3 regions of the Lactobacillus taiwanensis genome follow, and region 1 is predicted to be linked to each of the others. Evidence: predicted binding sites of a transcription regulator. Region 1 holds the regulator's gene; each other region holds the start of a gene.
The links. The regulator Rex, encoded in region 1, represses fermentation and respiration genes when NADH is low (regulators of the CRP and FNR family bind a similar motif). The targets are predictions, from matches to a motif close to TTGTGAANTANTTCACAA.

Region 2: the regulator Rex is predicted to act here: its motif matches at 5,101-5,118, upstream of adhE (bifunctional acetaldehyde-CoA/alcohol dehydrogenase).
Region 3: the regulator Rex is predicted to act here: its motif matches at 5,654-5,671, upstream of H1A07_RS09055 (alpha-hydroxy-acid oxidizing protein).

Annotation. Positions count from the first base shown of each region.
Region 1 covers NZ_CP059276.1:463,257-470,504, reverse strand. The annotation lists gene H1A07_RS02250 (helix-turn-helix domain-containing protein) at 1-383, opposite strand, end outside; gene groL (chaperonin GroEL) at 532-2,163, opposite strand; gene groES (co-chaperone GroES) at 2,194-2,478, opposite strand; gene H1A07_RS02235 (LiaF transmembrane domain-containing protein) at 2,695-3,453, opposite strand; gene H1A07_RS02230 (LytTR family DNA-binding domain-containing protein) at 3,450-3,908, opposite strand; gene H1A07_RS02225 (LOG family protein) at 4,085-4,651, opposite strand; gene H1A07_RS02220 (redox-sensing transcriptional repressor Rex) at 4,784-5,428, opposite strand; gene H1A07_RS02215 (ABC-F family ATP-binding cassette domain-containing protein) at 5,596-7,248, shown strand, end outside.
Region 2 covers NZ_CP059276.1:1,557,803-1,565,050, forward strand. The annotation lists partial or broken gene H1A07_RS07565 (carboxymuconolactone decarboxylase family protein) at 9-572, opposite strand; gene H1A07_RS07570 (hypothetical protein) at 852-1,277, shown strand; partial or broken gene H1A07_RS07575 (transposase) at 1,440-2,123, opposite strand; gene adhE (bifunctional acetaldehyde-CoA/alcohol dehydrogenase) at 2,320-4,929, opposite strand; gene H1A07_RS07585 (amino acid permease) at 5,232-6,605, shown strand; tRNA gene H1A07_RS07590 (tRNA-Asn) at 6,726-6,798, opposite strand; rRNA gene rrf (5S ribosomal RNA) at 6,812-6,928, opposite strand; rRNA gene H1A07_RS07600 (23S ribosomal RNA) at 6,990-7,248, opposite strand, start outside.
Region 3 covers NZ_CP059276.1:1,838,931-1,846,178, forward strand. The annotation lists gene H1A07_RS09030 (BMP family lipoprotein) at 1-612, shown strand, start outside; gene H1A07_RS09035 (aldo/keto reductase) at 1,061-1,900, opposite strand; gene H1A07_RS09040 (glucosamine-6-phosphate deaminase) at 2,027-2,746, shown strand; gene H1A07_RS09045 (deoxynucleoside kinase) at 2,931-3,581, shown strand; gene H1A07_RS09050 (deoxynucleoside kinase) at 3,603-4,277, shown strand; gene H1A07_RS09055 (alpha-hydroxy-acid oxidizing protein) at 4,334-5,572, opposite strand; gene H1A07_RS09060 (NCS2 family permease) at 5,812-7,122, shown strand.

The DNA.
Region 1 (7,248 bases):
TCTATACTTCCCTTTAAATTTGCCTTATTCAGAATAATCATCGATTTTAAAAGATCTTTAGTATAGTTATCTGTTTTAATATTTGGTATTTCTAATTCTAATTCTTTAACCTTATTCAAGTCTTGATCATAATATGCCTGGCTTAACTGCTCTCCCCAATATTCTTTGTCAATCCTATTTTCTTTAACCCCGCATTTTGTCAGAAATTCACTAATATCGATGTCATGCATCTCTAAAATCTTAATTAAATCACTGGCATTAATCTCATGAATTCCTCGTTCAATTTTAGAATAATATGATTTTGTCAGAATAGGATACGCCATCTCAGTTTGAGATAATTCTAGATTTTTTCTAGTTTCTTTTAAAGCTTCGCCAATGGTCATCCCTGTCATCTTCTTTCTTAATGAAAAATTACAGTTTAATTTTTTATTAAGATATTATACTCTACTATATAAAAACACTCCATGATCATTAAAAATCATGGAGTGTTTTATCAATCTATTAAATTAGTAAACGTAATTAGTTTCTAAATTACATTCCCATACCCATACCTGGGTTTGGAGCTACAGGAGCTTGGTTCTTGTCATCTTCTGGAGTGTCAGCAACAACAGCTTCAGTAGTTAATAACAAGGCAGCAATTGAAGCAGCATTTTGAAGTGCTGAACGAGTTACCTTAGTTGGGTCGATGATACCAGCCTTAACCATGTTTTCCCATTTGTTAGTTGCAGCATTGTAGCCAACTTCTGGGTCTTCATGTTCTAAGTGATCTAAGATAACAGCACCATCTTTACCAGCGTTTTCAGCAATTTGACGTACAGGAGCGCCTAAAGCTTTCATAACAATCTTAACACCAGTTTCTGCGTCTTCGCTGTCCCCCTTAACAGTGCCTTGGATGGACTTCATAACATCAACTAATGCAGTACCACCACCAGCAACGTAACCTTCTTCAACAGCGGCACGGGTTGCGTTCAAAGCGTCTTCGATTCTGTACTTTCTTTCCTTTAATTCAGTTTCAGTAGCAGCACCAACCTTGATGACAGCAACACCACCAGCAAGTTTAGCAAGACGTTCTTGTAACTTTTCACGGTCAAAGTCTGAAGTAGTGTCAGCAATTTGCTTCTTGATTTGATCTACACGTTCTGCAATAGCTTCCTTAGAACCAGCACCTTCAACAATAGTAGTTGAATCCTTGGTTACAGTAACCTTGCCAGCCTTACCTAATTGATCAATCTTAGTGTCCTTTAATTCAAGACCTAAGTCTGAAGAAATTACAGTACCACCAGTTAAGATAGCGATATCTTCAAGCATTGCCTTACGACGGTCACCAAAGCCAGGAGCCTTAACAGCAACAACGTTGAAAGTACCACGGATCTTGTTCAAAACAAGAGTTGGAAGAGCTTCACCATCAACATCATCAGCAATGATTAATAAGCTCTTACCTTGTTGAACGATTTCTTGTAATAATGGCAAGATATCTTGAATGTTAGAAATCTTCTTGTCAGTAATCAAAATGTAAGGGTTGTCTAAGTCTGCTTCCATCTTGTCGTTGTCAGTTACCATGTATTGTGATAAGTAACCACGATCGAATTGCATACCTTCAACTACTGAAAGTTCAGTATCAATACCCTTTGATTCTTCGATAGTAATAACACCATCGTGACCAACTTTTTCCATTGCATCAGCGATTAAGTTACCAACTTCAGTTGAAGCTGAAGAAACAGAAGCAACTTGAGCAATTTCGTCCTTAGTACTTACCTTGTGGCTAATCTTGTGTAATTCGTCAACAGCTGCCTTAGTAGCAGTTTCAATACCGCGACGAATACCAACAGGGTTTGCACCAGCAGTAACATTCTTCATACCTTCACGAACGATTGCTTGAGTTAAAACAGTAGCAGTAGTAGTACCGTCACCAGCAATGTCGTTAGTCTTTTGTGCAGCTTCAGAAACAAGCTTTGCACCCATGTTTTCAAAATGGTTTTCTAATTCAATACTCTTAGCGATAGTAACACCATCGTTAGTAATGTCAGGAGCACCATAGCTCTTTTCCAAAACAACATTTCTACCTTTAGGTCCTAAAGTTGTCTTAACAGTGTCTGCTAATTTATCAACACCTTTTAATAATGAGTGTCTTGCATTTTCAGAAAATTTAATCTCTTTAGCCATATTATATGCCACCTTTTATTTCAAATTTTATTACTTAACGACAGCTAATAAGTCGCTTTCACGAAGAACTAAGTACTTTTCGCCTTCGTACTTCAAGTTAGTGCCAGAGTATTTATCAAAAAATACAGTTTCACCTTTTGCAACTGACATAGGAATTAAGTCGCCATTTGCGTTGCGCTTACCATTTCCTACGGCAATAATTTCGCCCATTTGAGGCTTTTCTTTAGCGTTAGAAGCCAGGACAATGCCTCCAACTTTTTCTTCTTCTTCGTCTTTTACTTTAACGATCACGCGATCACCGATTGGTTGTAACACGTTAGTCCCTCCTGTACATAATTTAAATCTATAATTATATTACTTAGCACTCATATATCATAAGTGCTAACTTACAATTACGATAGTACATTGTTTATAAAAGAAAAGCAAGTATTTAGACACAAAAATTAGCACCTTTTTACCTAGAGTGCTAAAAAGTGCTAATTTACTTGGATATTTATTTAAAATTTCAATATGGATTGTCTTGTTCTAGTTCTAAACTCTCTTAATAGTAAGATCTCCCATGTTAGCACGACCTTGAAGTACTAATGTTGGCCCTTCTGCTGGTTGATCACCCTCAATAGTAAAATCACCAAATTTATGTTCAAGTTGATTATCAACTCGCCAAGAAGTTGGAATATAAATATTTATATCTCCCATCGACATATTGATATTAGCAACTACTTCATCCCCAGCAGGCTTAGCTGAATCAAGATATACATTAACATCTCCCATTGAAACATTCACAGTCACCGTTTCTAAGTGTTGCGAATGAACGTAACGCGAAGTAGAAGACATCTTTTCACTAATTACGATATTGTCACCATTGTCTGAACTAGATGTATCAGAGAATACGTGCTCAGCCTTAAATTTATGTGGAGCCTTCAAGTCTGACCAATTAGCATTAACTTTTTCACCATTAATAATCACAGTCGGTCTCCAGCTTTTCTTGAAAATTAATCTCAAACCTCCCCAGATTAAAAATGCTGCTAAAAGTACTGTCCAAGGAACTATACGCTCAATGTGAAGAGGTTTTGCATAAATAATTAATAGGAATGCAATTGAAAAAATACTGCCTCCTAAACTTTTATTAACTAATGATGTAATCAAAGTTGCTCCAAATACAATTGTCCAAAAAATTGCCCAAAAACCTAATTCTAGTGGCATCAAGTGGAGCTGATCTAAAACTAAAAATGCAGCTGCCGCAAGTAAACCTAGCCCCCAAAGAACTCTTCCAAAACTGGCCTTTCTCATGATAATGCCCTTCTCTCTTTTAATCTCTCATTTAAATCTCGGTAATATCTTCTTGAAACATAGACAGTTTTATATGAATCATGAAACTTAATCTGACAATTAGAGATCGATTTAGTAACAGCATAAATCTGATCTAAATTTAATATCGTCGATTTCGATACTCGCATGAACTGCCCATTTAATAAGTTTTCTAGTTCGTATAATTTATACTTAACAAAATATGCATTCCTAGTCGTATGCGCCATTACCTGCCTAGCGTCTGTTTCAAAAAAGAGAATATCGTTAATACTTAAATAATAGGAAGTATTGTCCATCATCCCTTCAATTTGATCAGGATGTTCTGAATCAGTTTGAAGTTGATGATAAATTCTTTCTACCTCAGGCGTTAAACTTTTAGCATGGATCGTTATTTCTGTCTCTTGCTGATCTGGATCAAGCTCAAGCTTAACTTTCACAATTCTCACTTCCTTGTTTCGTTCTTGATATTTATATTAAACATGGATATAAGATTAAAATCTAGTGAAATTGACTAAGCGGTTAATTTAAAGTTCCAAGCGGTCAAAAAAAGCATGAAACTAAAGATGTGGGGGAAAAATTAGTTCATACTTCTTTTAATTTTTAGCTTAATAAATTAATATTCTCGATAAGCTGGAGCCTGGTATTCTTTCATAAACTGCAAAATTTTATCAAAATCAGTTTCAAAATAAATTGCATCTAAATAAATATCTTCTAAAAAGTCGTCTTTATTCATCCGCTTGAGTAATTTATCTAAATTATCATAGAAACCATCATAATTATAGAAAGCCACCGGCTTAGCATTATCACCAATTGCTGTCCAAGAAATAGCTTGACTGATCTCTTCCAAAGTACCAATACTGCCCGGAAGAGCCACCATCCCATCAGCTAACTCCATCATGACGTCTTTTCTTTTATTCATATTTTCAACTACGCGAAAATCTTGTACTTTCTCATAAGCTGCTCCGCGGTCTTTTAATTCTTCAGTAATAATGCCATGGACAATGCCGCCATTTTCTAAAACACCGTCTGCAACTGCCCGCATTAAACCATATTTACCTCCGCCATAGACTAATTCGATCTGATGTTCTGCCATTTTCTTACCAAATTCATAAGCTGTCTTAGCATACTCTGATCGGTTGCCTGTTCGCGCTCCACAATAGACTGCAATCTTTTTAATCATTTTATCTACCTTATTTCTAAAAATTCTATGCGCATTTATCTTAAAATTATTTTCTCTCTGATTACAAATAAAAGTGCATAAAAAATGCACAAGCCTACATGAACTTGTGCAAAACTACTATAATATAGTAGATTATTTTTTGTTCTTATCTTTATCAGAGTCTAAAAAATAAATCAAAGTTTGAAGTTCAGTTGCTAAATCCACATTCTGAACTCTTACGCTAGATGGAGCAGATAAACGAAGCGGCGTAAAGTTCATAATTCCTTTAATTCCGGCATCAAACATTTCATTGGCAGTCTTTTGTGCTGCTGTTTGTGGTACACAAAGGATCGCAATCGTAATTTGTTGTTCACGAAGCTGTTTCTTCATTTCACTCATATCATAAACTGGCACACCTGACATAATTGTTCCAGTAATTTCAGGATTAATGTCAAAAGCAGCGCTAATTCTGATATTATTAGTACGCTTGAAGTTATAATTCAAAAGCGCATGTCCCATATTACCAACACCAACTAAGGCAACGTTAGTTAAAGTATCTTGGTTCAAAATCTTTTTAAAGAAATTAAGCAAGTTCTTAACATCATAGCCATAGCCACGCTTACCCAAAGCACCAAAGTAAGAAAAATCACGACGAATCGAAGCACTGTCAACTTGAACTGCTTCAGCAAGTTCAGTTGAAGAAACCTTTTCTTTTCCTTCATCATTTAAAAAGATCAAATAGCGATAATACAGCGGCAAGCGTCTGGCAGTAGCCTTAGGAATCTTAATTTCATCCATTAAGAGGCCTCTTTCTTTTATAAAATACGAATGTGAAATATTTACTAATCAAACTAATAATAGGCATTCTTTAAGGATAAATCAAGAAACAATTTTCACAAAGGTCATATTTTCATAAAATTTAAAAGATTCACTATGTTAAAATAAGCACTAGGAGAAAAATAATTATGATTATTGCACAAGCTCAAGGCCTCGAACAACGTTTTGGAGGCAATACTATCTTCAGTAACATTTCTTTCTCAGTTCCTGACAATGCCAGAATCGGTCTTGTCGGACCTAATGGAGCTGGGAAAACTACCTTATTAAAGATCATGACTGGTCAACAAGAACCAACTAGTGGTCAATTTACTATTAATAAGGGATTGAAAGTCGGCTACATCGCCCAGGAAAATGGTCTCGATGAAGAAAAAACAATCTGGGATGAAATGCTTACTGTTTTTAATGATTTAATTGAAAAAAATAAAAAGATCACCAAAATGCAGGAGCAAATTGCCGACCATCCCGAAGATGAAGAATTGCTCAAGCGTTATGATCAATTAGCCTACGACTTTGAACAAGAAGGCGGCTTTACCTACCAAGCTGAAATTAAAAGTATTCTTAACGGATTCAATTTCAAAGAAAATACTTGGAATAAAGTAATTGGCACCCTTTCTGGCGGTGAAAAGACGAGACTTGCTTTTGTTAAATTGCTTTTGCAAAAGCCACCAGTATTATTACTTGACGAGCCTACTAACTACCTTGACTTAGACACTTTAGATTGGTTAGAAGCATTCTTGAAAAACTATCAAGGCGCAATTATTACTGTTTCTCACGACCAGTACTTCTTAGATCACTTAGCTAATCAAATTTTTGAATTAAACTTTGGCAAGCTGACTACTTTCAAGGGTAATTACAGCCAATACGTTAAAGAACGCGAATTGATGGATAGCCAGCAAGAAGCTGCTTATGAAAAGCAACAAGAAAAGATCAAAAAAGAAGAAGAATTCATCCAAAAGAACTTAGTTCGTGCTTCAACTACTAAACGTGCTCAAAGTAGACGTAAGGTTTTAGACAAGATGGAGCGAATTAAGCCACCTAAGCATAAACAAAAAGTTCGTATTAACTTCACTAGCGAACGTCCTTCTGGAAAAGAAGTACTGATCGCTAAGGATCTGACTATCGGCTATCCTGATAAAGTAATGGTTTCTGATATCGACTTCCAAGTCAACAAAAATGACCGCGTTGCTATTATCGGCCCTAACGGAATTGGTAAGTCTACCTTGCTCAAGACCATTATGAAAAAACTTGAACCAAAAGATGGCTCAATTAAATATGGCGCAAGCTTAGATATTGGTTATTATGATCAGGAGCTCCAAAGCTTAGATCCTTCAAAGACTGTTCTTGATACGATTTGGGACCGTCACAAGACAATGCCTGAAAAAGATGTCCGCTCTATTTTGGCTTCTTTCTTATTCACTGCCGAAGACATTGATAAGACAGTTGGTCAATTATCTGGTGGTCAAAAGGCTCGACTTACTCTAACTGTTTTGTCTCTTGAAAAAGACAATTTCTTATTAATGGACGAACCTACCAACCACTTAGATATTGAAGCTAAAGAAGTGCTTGAAGAAGCTTTAGATAATTACGACGGTACCCTGCTCTTTGTTTCTCACGATCGTTACTTCATTAATGAATTAGCTAACAAGATTATTTCTGTTCGCAACGGTCATGCTAAGATCTATAATGGTAATTATTCTTACTATTTAGATGAAAAGGCTAAGCAAGCTGCAGCTGCTCAAGAAGCGGAAGCACAAAAAGCAGAAACTGAAACTACTTCATCG
Region 2 (7,248 bases), 800 kb from region 1:
AATAATTATGGTTCACATGCGCCTTGAGCAGCTAAATAAAAAAGTTATCATTTCGCGCTCTTTATCATCTAACCCTTTTCCAGTGTAATAATCTCCAAAACAGCTATCTACTAACCATCTATTAATAATTCCTTTTTTAGCAAAATCTTTCATTTGTGGACCAAACAGTCTCATTTGAGTTTCTTCGCCTTTTTCAAGACGATTATCCATTGTAGTAGTGGCTTGCCTTGACAAAGATAATTTCACACCACGTTCAAATAATATATTATTCATTACTTTAAAAAATGGCATTACCCGTCCTAACCCTAGATAATCTATTGCTTGATAAACAACTTCCTTTGCTTCTATAGGGCTGACAACATTAGACAAGGCAACTGGAAACATTAAGCAAAATTCTTCTAGTCCTTGCATCCCCAATAAACATGCTAAATTAGAAAGTAACTTTTTTTATTTGGTAAGGCAACATCATCTTGTACTTCTTCAAAAGTAAAATGACTAATTCTTTCCCATACATCTGGATCATTTTCTTTTAAAAGTTTTTCATGAGTATTTTTTGCATTTTCTCTAAACATTAATTCCACGCTTCATTCTTATAAATGCAGCCACATCAAATGAAAATTACTGTATATTTATGTAGAAATATACAGTTAAAGCATGAAATAAAAATAACGCATATACTATCAGCTAATTTCATTTAATTAAATAATTGTACTTAAGTTTATAATATTATTAGATATTTCAAACCTATACGGTTATTTCATAAAATAACGCCTTATTCTTGAAACTATCCTTATTAGATTTTATAATAAGGATGATTAAGTTAATAGAAAGATTTTAGGAGGTATATTGTTATGACAGATTATGCAAAAAGAGAACTCAAAGCATTAGATAGAATCGCTAAGAAGATTTCAGATGCAGAAGGTCACTTAACAAAGATTGAAGATAGTATTGATGATAAGAAACATCGCACCGCTCAACACGAAACAATTAAGGATATTAAATCAATTCTTAAGCACGCAAGAAAAGTCGACAAAGACGAAGACAAGATCGAACAATTCAAGGGTGAAGGTCCTAAAGATTCAACCGAAAATCACTACGTCTATGAACAAGAAGAAGAACCTGTTATCAACGATTTAAAGAAAGACTTTGAAGAATTAGATGACAAGCTTGCTAAATTAAACGACTTCAACGGTGGTGACATTGATGCCTTTAGAACCGAACATCACTATCTTGAAAAGGCTCAAGACATCTTGAAGAAAGCCGGTAAGTTAAACTAATTTATAATCGATAAATTAAATATTTAATTTACATACACATTAAGAAAAGTGTCTGGGGAAAAACTAACTTCTAGACCATAATAAAAGGACAATCAAAATTCTCAATTGAGTTTTGATTGTCCTTTTTCCTTTTAATTAAACAAAAATGGTCTTCTATCTTCTGTTCCAAAACATGAAGGCTATTCCGACATCTGTTTCAACTTTCTTTTTGCCTCTTATATGTGTTCTGCACATACCAAATACGTTCTTCAAATGCCAAAAAACTGGCTCTACGTCATATTTTCTCATGCCGTAGATAGGTTCGCTTTGAAGAACTTTTTTGTTTTTTCTTTTAAATATTGCCAATTAGGATTATAGCGTACTTGACGCTGGCTATAATATTTGAAGTTGAATCTAACGCCAAGATGATCAATGTAATAATTCATCTTTTTCACTGTAGTACCAATTGCTCAGCTTGGATGGATCATTTTTATACTTTCTGTCTTGTTCTTTTTCATACATAGTGTAGGGAATAAAATACTTCTTATTTAGTGCCATCAATAAAAATGGTCTCTTCATTGATTAGCCCCTCGATTAGCCCCTCATCCACCAATAGATTGGTAAAGTAGATAAAGCTCTTCTTCACCAATTCATTGGCATGGCTGCTGGATCTGAAGTTATTGATAGTATGATATGAAATCTTTTGCTGGTCAGCCAAAAGCATCAGCTCAATCTTTCTGCCTGAAAATACTCTTCTAGAATTGAATCCACAAACCAGCTGATAGCATTAGCTAAGTGATTGCTGGGAATGGCAAAATCTAAATTGAGTGTTAAAGCAATTTGACCTGTGTTATAATCTTTGTACATACTAGTTTCCACCTTTTTGTTTTTATTTTGTGGTGATTTGATGATATCAAGGAAGAAACTAAAAGTATAGAAAAAGAACGATGAAATCCAAATGGAAATCATCGTTCTTTTTTATGGTCTAGGAGTTAGTTTTTTCCCAGACACATTTTATGTGCGAATTCATATTAATATTTCAAATGAGGTATGAGAAAAAGAGTTAAGCTTCAATTCCCTTTCCTGCATAAGTTTCTTTCATTAATCCCTTAATTTCACTAATTAATAAAGCAGAAGGATTAGTTACAACATTTTGATCACCATAAGCTTCAATAGCCATATTTTCAATCTTATTATTGAAATCTGTTTCATTAACTCCATTAGCTTTAAGACTTAACTTCATTCCTACGCCATGACCTAGTTCAACAACCTTCTTAATTAAGGCATCAACTAATTCTTGAGTAGTGTCTCCCTTTAAACCTAAACTACGTGCAATTTCTGCATAATCTTTATCTGCTCTAAAAGTTGAATAATGCGGACGCATAGCAAGTTTTCTAGGCTTCTTAGAATTAAATTTAATTACATATGGCATTGCAATTGCATCACTTAAGCCACTTGGAACACCAAATTCAGATGATTCAGTATGAGCAATTGCATGACCTACTCCTAAGAATGCATTTGCGTATGCCATACCAGCCAGGGTAGCAGCATTGTGCATTCTACTTCTTGCACTTTGATCACCATTATATGACTTCTCTAAGTTTTCAAAAATCAATTTAATAGCTTCCATTGACCAACCACGAGTAAAGTCAGTGGCCATTGTTGAAACGTAACTTTCAACTGCATGAGCTAATGCTTCAAACCCTGAACGAGCAATCAATTCTTTAGGCATAGTTTCTACAAATTGGTCATCAACAATTGCAACATCTGGATTTAAAGAATAATCACAAAGAGTATGTTTAATACCCGTTTTAGTATCTTTAATAATTGAAAATGGAGATACTTCTGAACCAGTACCCGAAGTAGTTGGAATACATACTAATTGAATGGCATTATATTTTGGAAATCTTACTGTTCTTTTTCTAATATCTAGAAATTTTGAATAAGCATCTTCAAAACTCATATCTGGATTTTCATAAAATAAACGCATTGCCTTGGCAGCATCCATTACTGAGCCACCACCAACAGCAATAACTACATCAGGCTTAAAGATATTCATTCTATGAACTCCATCAGCAATGATATCGGTATCTGGATCTTTAGTTACTGCTTGAAAAACTTCATAGCTCTTTTTACCACGACGTTGACTAATGATATCAGTAATTTCATTAATATATTTACTTGCTACGCCTTCATCAGTCACAATGAAAAATCTTTCAACATCTGGCATATGCTTTAGATAATTTGCCGCATTATGTTCGAAATAAGTTTTCTTCGGTACCTTAATCCATTGCATATTGTCACGACGTTTTGCAACTGTCTTAATGTTTAGCAAGTCTCTAGCACCAATATTATGTGAGAATGTGTTTGCACCATAAGATCCAGTTCCTAAAGTAAGTGAAGGAAGCATATTATTGTAAAGATCACCAACACCACCAACTGAAGCCGGAGAATTTACCAAAATACGACATGCATCCATCTTCATTGAAAAGTCATCAATTACTTTTTCATCTTGAGAATGAACACCAGCAGTATGACCACGACCGCCATAGTTTAGAAGATCAGTACAAATCTTGTAAGCATCTTCGTGATCCTTAGCTTTATACATAGTAAATACTGGAGAAAGTTTTTCAGCAGATAAAGGATACTTTTTACCTACTCCCTTATATTCAGCGATAATTACTTTAGTATCTTCTGGTACATCTACACCACATAATTTTGCAATTTGATAAGCAGAACGACCTGCAACAGGACCAGCAACTGTTCCTCTCTTAGGATCAATGAATTTCTCTTCAAACTTCTTAATTTCATCTGGCTTCAAGAAGTAACAATTCCAAGACTTGAATTCTTCCTTTACCTTATTGTAAATATCTTCATCTACTACAACAGAGTTTTCAGAAGAACAAATCATTCCATTATCAAAAGTCTTAGATAAAACAATATCATATACAGACTCCGGAATATTTGCAGTCTTTTCAATATATGATGGACCATTACCAGGACCCACACCAATAGCAGGTTTTCCTGATGAATAAGCAGCCTTAACCATTCCAGGACCACCAGTAGCCAAAATAGTTTGAACGTTTGGATGGTTCATTAACGTACTAGTTGCTTCAAGGCTAGGATATTCAATCCATTGAATAGCATCCTTAGGAGCACCGGCTTTAATTGCGGCTTCACGAATAATTTCACCAGTTTTAACACAACTCTTTTGTGCTTGTGGGTGAAAACCAAAAATAATAGCATTTCTAGTCTTTAATGCAAGCATAGCCTTAAAAATTACAGTTGAAGTTGGGTTAGTAACAGGTGTTACACCAGCTATAACACCTTTTGGTTCTGCAATTTTAATTAATTGCTTTTCTTTATCTTCTTCAATCACGCCAACCGTTTTTTCATGACGAAGACTGTTCCAAATATTTTCGCTAGCAAACATATTTTTTATAGTCTTATCTTCCACTACTCCACGGCCAGTTTCTTCAACTGCCATCTTAGCTAACAAATAACTGTTTTGTTCACCAGCACTTGCAATAGCCTCACAAATTTTATCAACTTGTTCTTGATTAAAATTAGTCATTTCATCCAAGGCATTATGTGCCTTTTCAACATAGCTATTAATCATTTTATTTACATCGATTGCTTTATTTTCTTTTTCAGCCTTTTTATCTTGCACCATCTATTGGGCCTCCTACTCGGAAATCTAGGCATTTTTTATGAACAATCACAGTATAGCGCCTCTCTTAAACGTTTGTAAATGACTTTGTGCACTTTTTTACAAATTCACAATATGATTAAAAGTAAGAAATAACTATTTTCAGTAATGTTAACGATTTCATTTTTACTAATATTGAAAAATATTTCACAACTAATTTCTTAACTCAAATCCTATAAAAAATATTAAAAACTATACAATTTAGCAGTTATCATAGATTTTTATGTTAAAATTTTAATAAACTATGAAAGGAGTTTTATATTTTAATGTCAAAAAATAGCTCAGAATCATCTGAGGTTAAAACTATGAAACGTAGTTTAACGAATGCCCATATTCAACTAATTGCGTTGGGAGGGACAATTGGAACTGGGCTTTTTCTAGGTGTCGGCAACAGTATTGAATTAGCAGGTCCTGCTGTAATTTTTATTTACTGTCTAGTAGGTTTTTTTCTCTTTCTTTTAATGAGAGCATTAGGAGAATTGATACTCTCGGATATTAATAAAAATACTTATATTGATTTTATTAGCGAGTATCTTGGAAAGAGTGTTGGAACTACAACTGGATATTTATATTGGTTCAGTTGGCTGACATTGGCCATGGCAGAAATTACTGCTTTAGGAATTTATTTTCAGTATTGGTGGCCACACCTACAAAGTTGGATTCCGGGATTAATTACTTTATTGGTTTTACTAGCAATTAATCTTATCTCAGCCCGTGTTTTTGGAAATCTCGAATTTAGTTTTGCAATTATAAAAATTGTTACTATCATTGCATTCGTTATTCTTATGTTCTATCTCTTGATTACAAATGGAACAACCAAGTACGGTCATGTAAGTTGGCAAAATATGGTAGTCGATGGAGGTATATTTGCAAAGGGACCAAAAGGTTTCTTATTAGGATTTCAAATGGTAATTTTTAGTTTCATTGGCGTTGAACTAATTGGATTAACTGCGGCTGAAGCTAAAGAACCTAAAAAAACTATTACTCGTGCAATCGATCAATTACCAGTTAGAATTATTTTATTCTATGTTCTAGCAATTCTTAGTATTTTATTGGCTATACCGTGGGATAAAGTTTCAACATCCAGTTCACCATTTGTTCAAGCATTAGGTGCAACTGGAATTAAAAATGCAGGTTCCATTATTAATTTCGTGGTAATAAGTGCTGCTATTTCATCAACTAATAGTTTTATCTATAGCGCTGGCCGCTTATTATTTTCAATAAACTATAAGAGTAAGAATAAGATAAGTAAGCATTTAGGGAAATTAAACCATCGTCAATTACCTAAAAACGCTTTAATATTTTCAACAATTTTAATTGCATTAGCTCCATTATTAAATTTCTTTTTAAAAGACGCTTTCACATTTATTTCTGCAACAGCAACAAGTATGTTCTTAGTAATTTGGTCGATAATGATTATTACCCATATGACATATAGAAAGAAAACGCCTAAACTGGAGCTCCCTTCATTTAAAATGCCACTTTATCCTTTATCTGATCTAGCAGTATTGCTTTTCTTTATTTCGATGATTATTGTATTACTAATTTTTCCAAATTACCGTATTCCAATGATAAGTGCAGGGATCATCTTTATAATCTTAGTTTGCATTACGCATTTTATACAAAAAAAGACAAATTGATTTTTTAGTCTCTAGTTTTATTTAACTAGAGACTTTTTTAATATCAAAAATAAAAACTATACAAAGAAAAAGGAAGAATAAAGTCTTCACTTCATTCTTCCCTTTTCTCTATCCTTTAAACTCCGGCTGTCAGACTCGAACTGACGACAACCTGATTAACAGTCAGGTGCTCTACCAACTGAGCTAAGCCGGAATATTAAAAAAGAGCACGGCGACTACCTACCCTCGCAGGCAGTTTCCCACCAACTACTCTCGGCGTTAAGAAGCTTAACTTCTGTGTTCGGCATGGGAACAGGTGTATCCTTCTTGCCATCGCCACCGTACTCTTTCTTGAGCTTTTACACTCAAAACTGAATATAATCTTCTGCTCTAAACCTTTGAGCTTTGGTCAAGTGCTCGACTGATTAGTACTAGTCCGCTCCACATATCACTATGCTTCCACTCCTAGCCTATCTACCTCATCGTCTTTAAGGTGTCTTACTGCTTACGCATCGGAAATCTCATCTTGAGGGGGGCTTCGCACTTAGATGCTTTCAGCGCTTATCCCTTCCATACATAGCTACCCAGCGATGCCTTTGGCAAGACAACTGGTACACCAGCGGTATGTCCATCCCGGTCCTCTCGTACTAAGGACAGCTCCTCT
Region 3 (7,248 bases), 520 kb from region 1:
GCTGCTTACACTACCAAAAGCAATACGGTTGGCATTGTTTTAGGACAAAATAGTAAAGAACTAAATACTTTTAAAGCTGGATTTATCCAAGGAGTAGTCACTACTGGTCACAAACTTCATAAACATATTAAAGTGATAAATCAAACCGTAGGTAATTTTTCAGATGTTAATAAAGCACACGATATTGCCCAGGAAATGTATGATAAAAAAGCCGACGTGATTTTTCAAGTTGCTGGTAAAAGTGGTCAAGGAGTCTTCAAAGCTGCCAAAGAGGTTAATCAAGCACAACCTGTAAAACAAAAGGTGTGGGTAATTGGTTCAGATGAAGATCAAACTAAACTTGGAAATTACCAAGCAAAGGGAGGTCAGCCTTCCAATTTTACCCTTACTTCAGTTATCAAGAGTGCTGACCTTGCAGTAGAAAAACTTGCTGACGAAACTGCCAAAGGTAAGTTTCCTGCTGGTAAAAATCTGAGTTATGGACTTAAAAACAATGGGATTTCCTTAGTTCAAGGAAATCTGTCATATCATACTTGGATTCAAGTTCAAAAAGCAAAGCAAAAAATCATCTACGGGAAAATCAAAGTAGAAAGAAGTTTCAACAGCAATTAATTTATCCAAATTTATATGATCGCTAAAAGAGTCATAATATCAACTTATTTATAAATCAAAAGCCGCTTTTATTATTTTTCTCCGCAATCTCAAACCTAAAAAGGATGATAAATTTTATGAATCTTATCATAATCATTGTGATCAAGATCGTTCAAAACAATTGCCAGATAGAGCTACAAAGATTATTATTAATTCACAAAAATCAGCTGCTAACCAAAGCGAAGATTTACAAGCTTTGGCTAAACTGATGAATAACGAACTCGTAAATTTAAATAAACATTTTGATTGTGCACAAAAAAAATTAAAGAAATCAATGAAGATCTCGAAAAGTTGATAAAGATATATAAATAAAATCGTAAAAAAATAATTCTTAAAGCAAAAAGATTGATTAACCAACGTTTTAGTAACGTGGTTAATCAATCTTTTTTATTTTATAAATATTTCCAAACTATATCATCGCAAGCGGAATCTTTTCAGTCGGTTGCGTAAAGTCATTATCGATTAATTTTATTTCATCTGAAGTTAGTTTAATATCTTGAGCAGCAATATTTTCCTTCATGTGTTTAACTGTGCCTGCTTTAGGAATCGATAAAACATTGCCATGTCTCAAAGTCCAAGCGAGCATCACTTGATGCGGCGTTACATGGTGAGCGCGAGCAACAATCTTAAGATTATTAGTAATTCTGATTGAATCACCCTTACCTGAATTAAAGGGAGAATATCCAATAAAGCCAACGCCGTGCTTTTCTTGCCAAGGTAAGACGTCGTACTCTACCCCTCGCTCAGAGAGATTATATAGATCTTCATTAGCAAAACAGTCTTTTCCGCCAGGAACGCTAAATAGTTCTTCTAAATCAGCCACATCAAAATTTGACACACCCCAATGACGAATTAGTCCTTCTTTTTCTAATTCTTTAAGTCCCCGAACCGTTTCAGATAAACGCTTATCTCCGCGCCAGTGGAGTAAATATAAATCTAAATAATCGGTTCCTAGTCTTTTTAAGCTTTTTTCTAAACTTTGGCGCTCTAATTCTGGAGAAGCATGATATGGATAAAATTTCGAAATTAAAAAGATTTTACTCCGGTCATAGCCTCTAATCGCCTCGCCAACTAGCTTTTCACTTTTTCCTTCACCATACATTTCCGCAGTATCGATTACTTTAATTCCATGATCTAAGCCATAGCGAAGGGCAGCAAGTTCATCTTTTTTCTTTGAAGTGTCTTCGCCAATTCCCCAAGTTCCCATACCTAAACCTGATAGATTACTTTCCTCAAAACTCTTCTCCATCTCTTCTCACCTCACCTAGATTTTACCGCAGAAAAAAATAAAATTAAAAATGTTAGCGGTTTAATTTGACTAGACCAATTTTATATTTTATAATGGACTAGACCAATGAACGAGGAGGTATATATTATGAAAATCATCGTAACTAAAGATAATATTGAAGGCGGCACTAAGGCATTTGAAATTATTAAAAAGGGAATGGAAGACGGTGACAAAGTTTTAGGTTTAGCTACTGGTTCTTCTCCAATTCCACTGTATGACGATATGTGCGACAGCGACCTAGACTTCTCTGACATGACAAGTATCAACTTAGATGAATATTATGGCTTACATCCAGATAATGATCAAAGTTATCACTACTTCATGCAAAAGCACTTATTTGATAAGAAGCCATTTAAACATTCTTATATTCCAAATGGAATGGCAAAGGATATCGATGAAGAAGTTGATCGTTATAACGACATTATCGCTGCAAATCCTATTGATATCCAAATTTTAGGTGTTGGTAGAAACGGACACATTGCGTTCAACGAACCGGGAACTCCTTTTGGCAGCTTAACTCATAAAGTTCAATTAACTGAAAGTACTATTAAAGCAAACTCACGCTTCTTCGATAATGAAGACGAAGTTCCTCGTCAAGCTATTTGTATGGGAATTAGATCAATCATGAACAGTAAAAAGATCGTTCTACTTGCTTTCGGTGAATCAAAACAAGACGCTGTTAAGGCATTAGTCGAAGGTCCCGTTACTGAAGAAGTTCCTGCATCTATCTTACAAGATCACCCAGATGTAACAATTATTTGCGACGAAGTAGCTGCTGCAAAGCTTGATCCAAAATACAGAAATTAATCCTCATTTAAAACCGTTTATTTTAGCGAATTAATCTTTTTTAGATTAGTTCGTTTTTTCTTTTTTGCGATTTTTTTGCGTGTTCGCTTGACTTTTTTCTTTTATAGCAAATTAAAAAACCACTTGTTTTCATACCAGATATTGAATTACACTATTAAAGCAAACTATATATTGTAGAAAGAACGTGATGACAGTTATTGTATTGAGCGGGCCTATTGGAGCCGGAAAATCCAGTTTAACCAGTCTTCTTGCAGAACATCTAGGCACCCAAGCCTTTTATGAAGGCGTAGATAACAACCCAATTTTGCCACTTTATTATAAAGACATGGCACACTATACTTTTCTTTTAAATACCTATCTTCTAAATCACCGTTTGGCTCAAATCAACCAAGCTATTCGCGATCACAACAGTGTGTCTGATCGTTCCATTTACGAAGATGCTTTATTTTTCAAAATGAATGTTGATAGTGGTATTGCAGATCCTACTGAGTTTAAGATCTATGACAGCTTACTTGAGAACATGATGGAACAAGCACCAGGTAATCCAAGTAAGAAACCTGATCTTCTAATCTATATTCATGTATCTCTTGATACCATGCTTTATCGCATTCAAAAGCGGGGCCGGAAGTTTGAGCAATTATCAACTGATCCAGATCTAAAAGACTACTATGCACGTCTTTTATCCTATTATGAGCCTTGGTATGAAAAATATAATGCATCCCCAAAGATGATGATTGATGGTGATAAATACGACTTTGTTGCCAATGAAGATGCACGAAAGAAAGTTATCAGCACAATCGATCAAAAACTTGCTGAGATAGGTAATTTGAACTAGTTAACGAATAGAAGGAACGTGATGACAGTTATTGTATTAAGTGGTCCCATTGGAGCCGGAAAATCCAGTCTAACAGGTATTCTATCTAAATATTTAGGTACTAATCCTTTTTATGAAAGTGTAGACGATAATCCTGTTTTGCCATTATTCTACGAAAATCCCAAAAAGTACGCTTTTTTATTGCAAGTTTATTTCTTAAATACTCGCTTCCAAAGTATTAAAGCAGCGTTAACTGACGATAATAACGTACTTGATCGTTCTATCTACGAAGAAGCACTTTTCTTCCAAATGAATGCCGATATTGGTCGTGCAACTAAAGAAGAAGTAGATACATATTACGAACTTCTACATAATATGATGAGTGAATTAGATCGGATGCCTAAAAAGAATCCTGATCTGCTTGTCCATATCGATGTTTCATACGATACCATGCTTAAACGTATTCAAAAACGTGGTCGTAATTATGAACAATTGAGTTATGATCCAAGTTTAGAAGACTATTACAAGCGCCTGCTCCGCTACTACAAGCCATGGTATGAGAAGTATGATTATTCACCAAAAATGACTATTGATGGTGATAAATTAGACTTCATGGCTAGTGAAGAAGATCGTCAAGAAGTCTTGAACCAAATCGTTGCTAAACTCAAAGAAATGGGTAAGCTTGACGAAAATTGGAAACCTAATTTAGTTAAATAAAGCAAAAACTGCGATCGTGTTGGATCGCAGTTTTTTCATATATTCATCCCATTAAACTAATGTCTTGAAGCACCGCTGACGGCATCGGCTGCTTCACCAGTTAATTGATTTTCTTTAGTAACAGGATATGGCTTCATAACACTCTTACTCGTTGAAGAAATTCCCCAATCAGCTGTATAGTCAATATGATCAATCTTAGCATGTTTAATATCTTCAATTGTTTTACAACCAGTTAATTGCATATCAATTAACAATTCTTTATTCAATTGTTCAATAACTGATTGAACACCTTGGGCACCACCAAGTGCTAAACCATATAAGAATGGACGTCCAATACCAACTAAGTCGGCACCCAATGCTAATGCCTTAAAGATATGAGAACCACGACGAACACCGCCATCAAGAATAATTGGAACACGGTGGTCATAACTCTTAACAGCTTTAGCAATTTCTGGCAAAACATCAATTGTAGCAGGAGCTCCGTCAACTTCACGTCCTCCGTGGTTAGAAACTACAATTCCGTCTGCTCCAGCACCAATTGCAAGCATTGCATCTTCTGCGCATTCAATACCCTTAACAATTACAGGCACATCGGCAATTTCCTTAATCTTCCGAATATCGTCTGGTCCAATATTTTGTGCAGAGGAGGCATACATTTGAGCAACACTTTGACCTTCACCTTTTCCGCCATTCCACTCATTAAAGAAAGCAAGTGGTACAGGATAAGTGAAATTAGTCCGCAAGTTTGCTTCACGATAACCACTAACTAGTGCATCTACTGTTAAGAAGAAACCAGTGAAACCAGCTTTAACAGATTCTTCAATTACCATCTTATTAAAGTCCCAATTTTTACTTAGGTACAACTGCATATAACGAGGAGAATCTCCAACTGCTGCTTGAACCTCTTGAACACTCTTATTAGCATATGTACTCATTCCAAACAAGGAACCTGCAGCCTTTGCACCCTTAGCAGTATCAATTTCTGCTTCTGCATTAGCAATACCATGACAGGCAATTGGACAGATCATAACAGGAGTCTTTAACTTCATCCCTAAAAATTCAGTATTTAATTCCGGATCCTGCATTCCAGTTAGAGCACGAGGAACAATTTGAAAATGATTAAATGCCTGCGTATTATTACGCCAAGTCCATTCGTTTTCAGCTCCACTAGCTATGTAGTAGTAGGCTGCTTCTGGTATTACATATTTTGCTTCATTTTCTAGTTCATTCAAATTAACCATATGTAATTTTTCTTCTCTAGTACTTTGTGGAAAGCCCTTATAGTAAGTTGTCATCAAATTTTCCTCCAATCATTCAGTAGGTTTCTATCTATCTTAATTTTAGGACTGTTTAATCTATTTATTAAATAAAAGCTATTATGAAATAATTCACTAAGTACCAATTAAACACTCTACATAGCTTTTTTAGCGCTTTCTCGAATTAAAATTCGTGTTTACATTTATTTATTTGAATGCTACACTGTAAAAGTTGCTTATTTAAAGCTAAAAAACGAACATTATGTCTGGAGGACAAAATGAATTTTATAAAAAACTACTTTCATTTAGAAAAGTTGGGAACTAATATTAGAACTGAATTCATTGCAGGTCTAACTACCTTTATTAGTATGTCTTACATCCTTTTTGTTAATCCAAGTGTTCTTGGTGCTAGTGGCATGAATACGGGAGCTGTTTTCACTGCTACTGCCCTAGCTGCCGCTCTTGGTACAGCAATCATGGGTATTGTAGCTAATTATCCAATTGGTGAAGCACCTGCTTTAGGTATTAACGCCTTCTTTGCTTATACAGTATGTATTGGTATGAAAGTATCCTGGGAAACCGCGTTAGCTAGTGTTTTCGTTGCATCAATTATTTTCATTTTAATTACTTTATTTAAGTTAAGAGAAAAGATTATTGATTCAATTCCTTCAGACTTAAAATTTGCCATTTCATCAGGTATCGGTCTTTTTATTGCCTTCCTCGGTTTACAAAATGGTGGTTTAATTGTTGCTAACAAGTCGACTTTAGTTGGTTTAGGATCACTTCATAATCCACTTGTTTGGATCACGATTTTTGGCTTAATCGTTACTGTAATTTTAATGATCTTAGGCGTTCCAGGTGCAATTTTCATCGGAATGATTGCAGCATCAATTTTCGGTATTTGTACTGGTCAAATTGCTGTACCACATAAGTTTATTTCTTTAGCGCCAAGCCTTGCACCAACCTTTGGACAAGCAATTTTCCACGTTAAGGACATTAATTCACTTCAAATGTGGGTTGTCGTTTTAACCTTCTTACTTGTTACTTTCTTTGATACTGCTGGTACTTTAATTGGTCTTGCTCAACAAGCTGGCTTTATGAAAAACAATAAAATGCCACGTGTTGGTAAAGCACTCGCAGCTGATTCAACTGCTATGATGTTTGGTTCAATCTTCGGTACTTCACCTGTTGGTGCCTTTGTTGAATCAAGTGCTGGTATTGCAGTTGGTGGACGTTCTGGTTTAACTGCTGTCTTTGTTGCTCTCTTCTTCTTAATCTCAATGATCTTTAGTCCACTACTTGGAGTCTTTACTACTCAAGTAACTGCTCCTGCCTTAATCATTGTTGGGGTTTTAATGGCACAAAATACTGCGCACATTCACTGGAACAAGTTAGAAATTGCAGTGCCTGCATTCTTGATCTTACTTGGTATGCCACTTACCTACTCAATTTCTGACGGTTTGGCATTAGGAATGATTACTTACCCAATTTGTATGGTTTCTGCAAAACGTGGTAAAGAAGTTAGCCCAATGATGTGGGTACTATTTGTAGTATTTATTATCTTCTTATGGGTTTTAAATTTTAAGTAGGATAAAATTTACTAATAAAAATACCGATTTATCATCCATCTTGATAATCGGTATTTTTTATTGCTTTCTACTATGTTCGAGTAAAAACTTATATAACGGTATTATCTTAATTTTTACATTAGTATT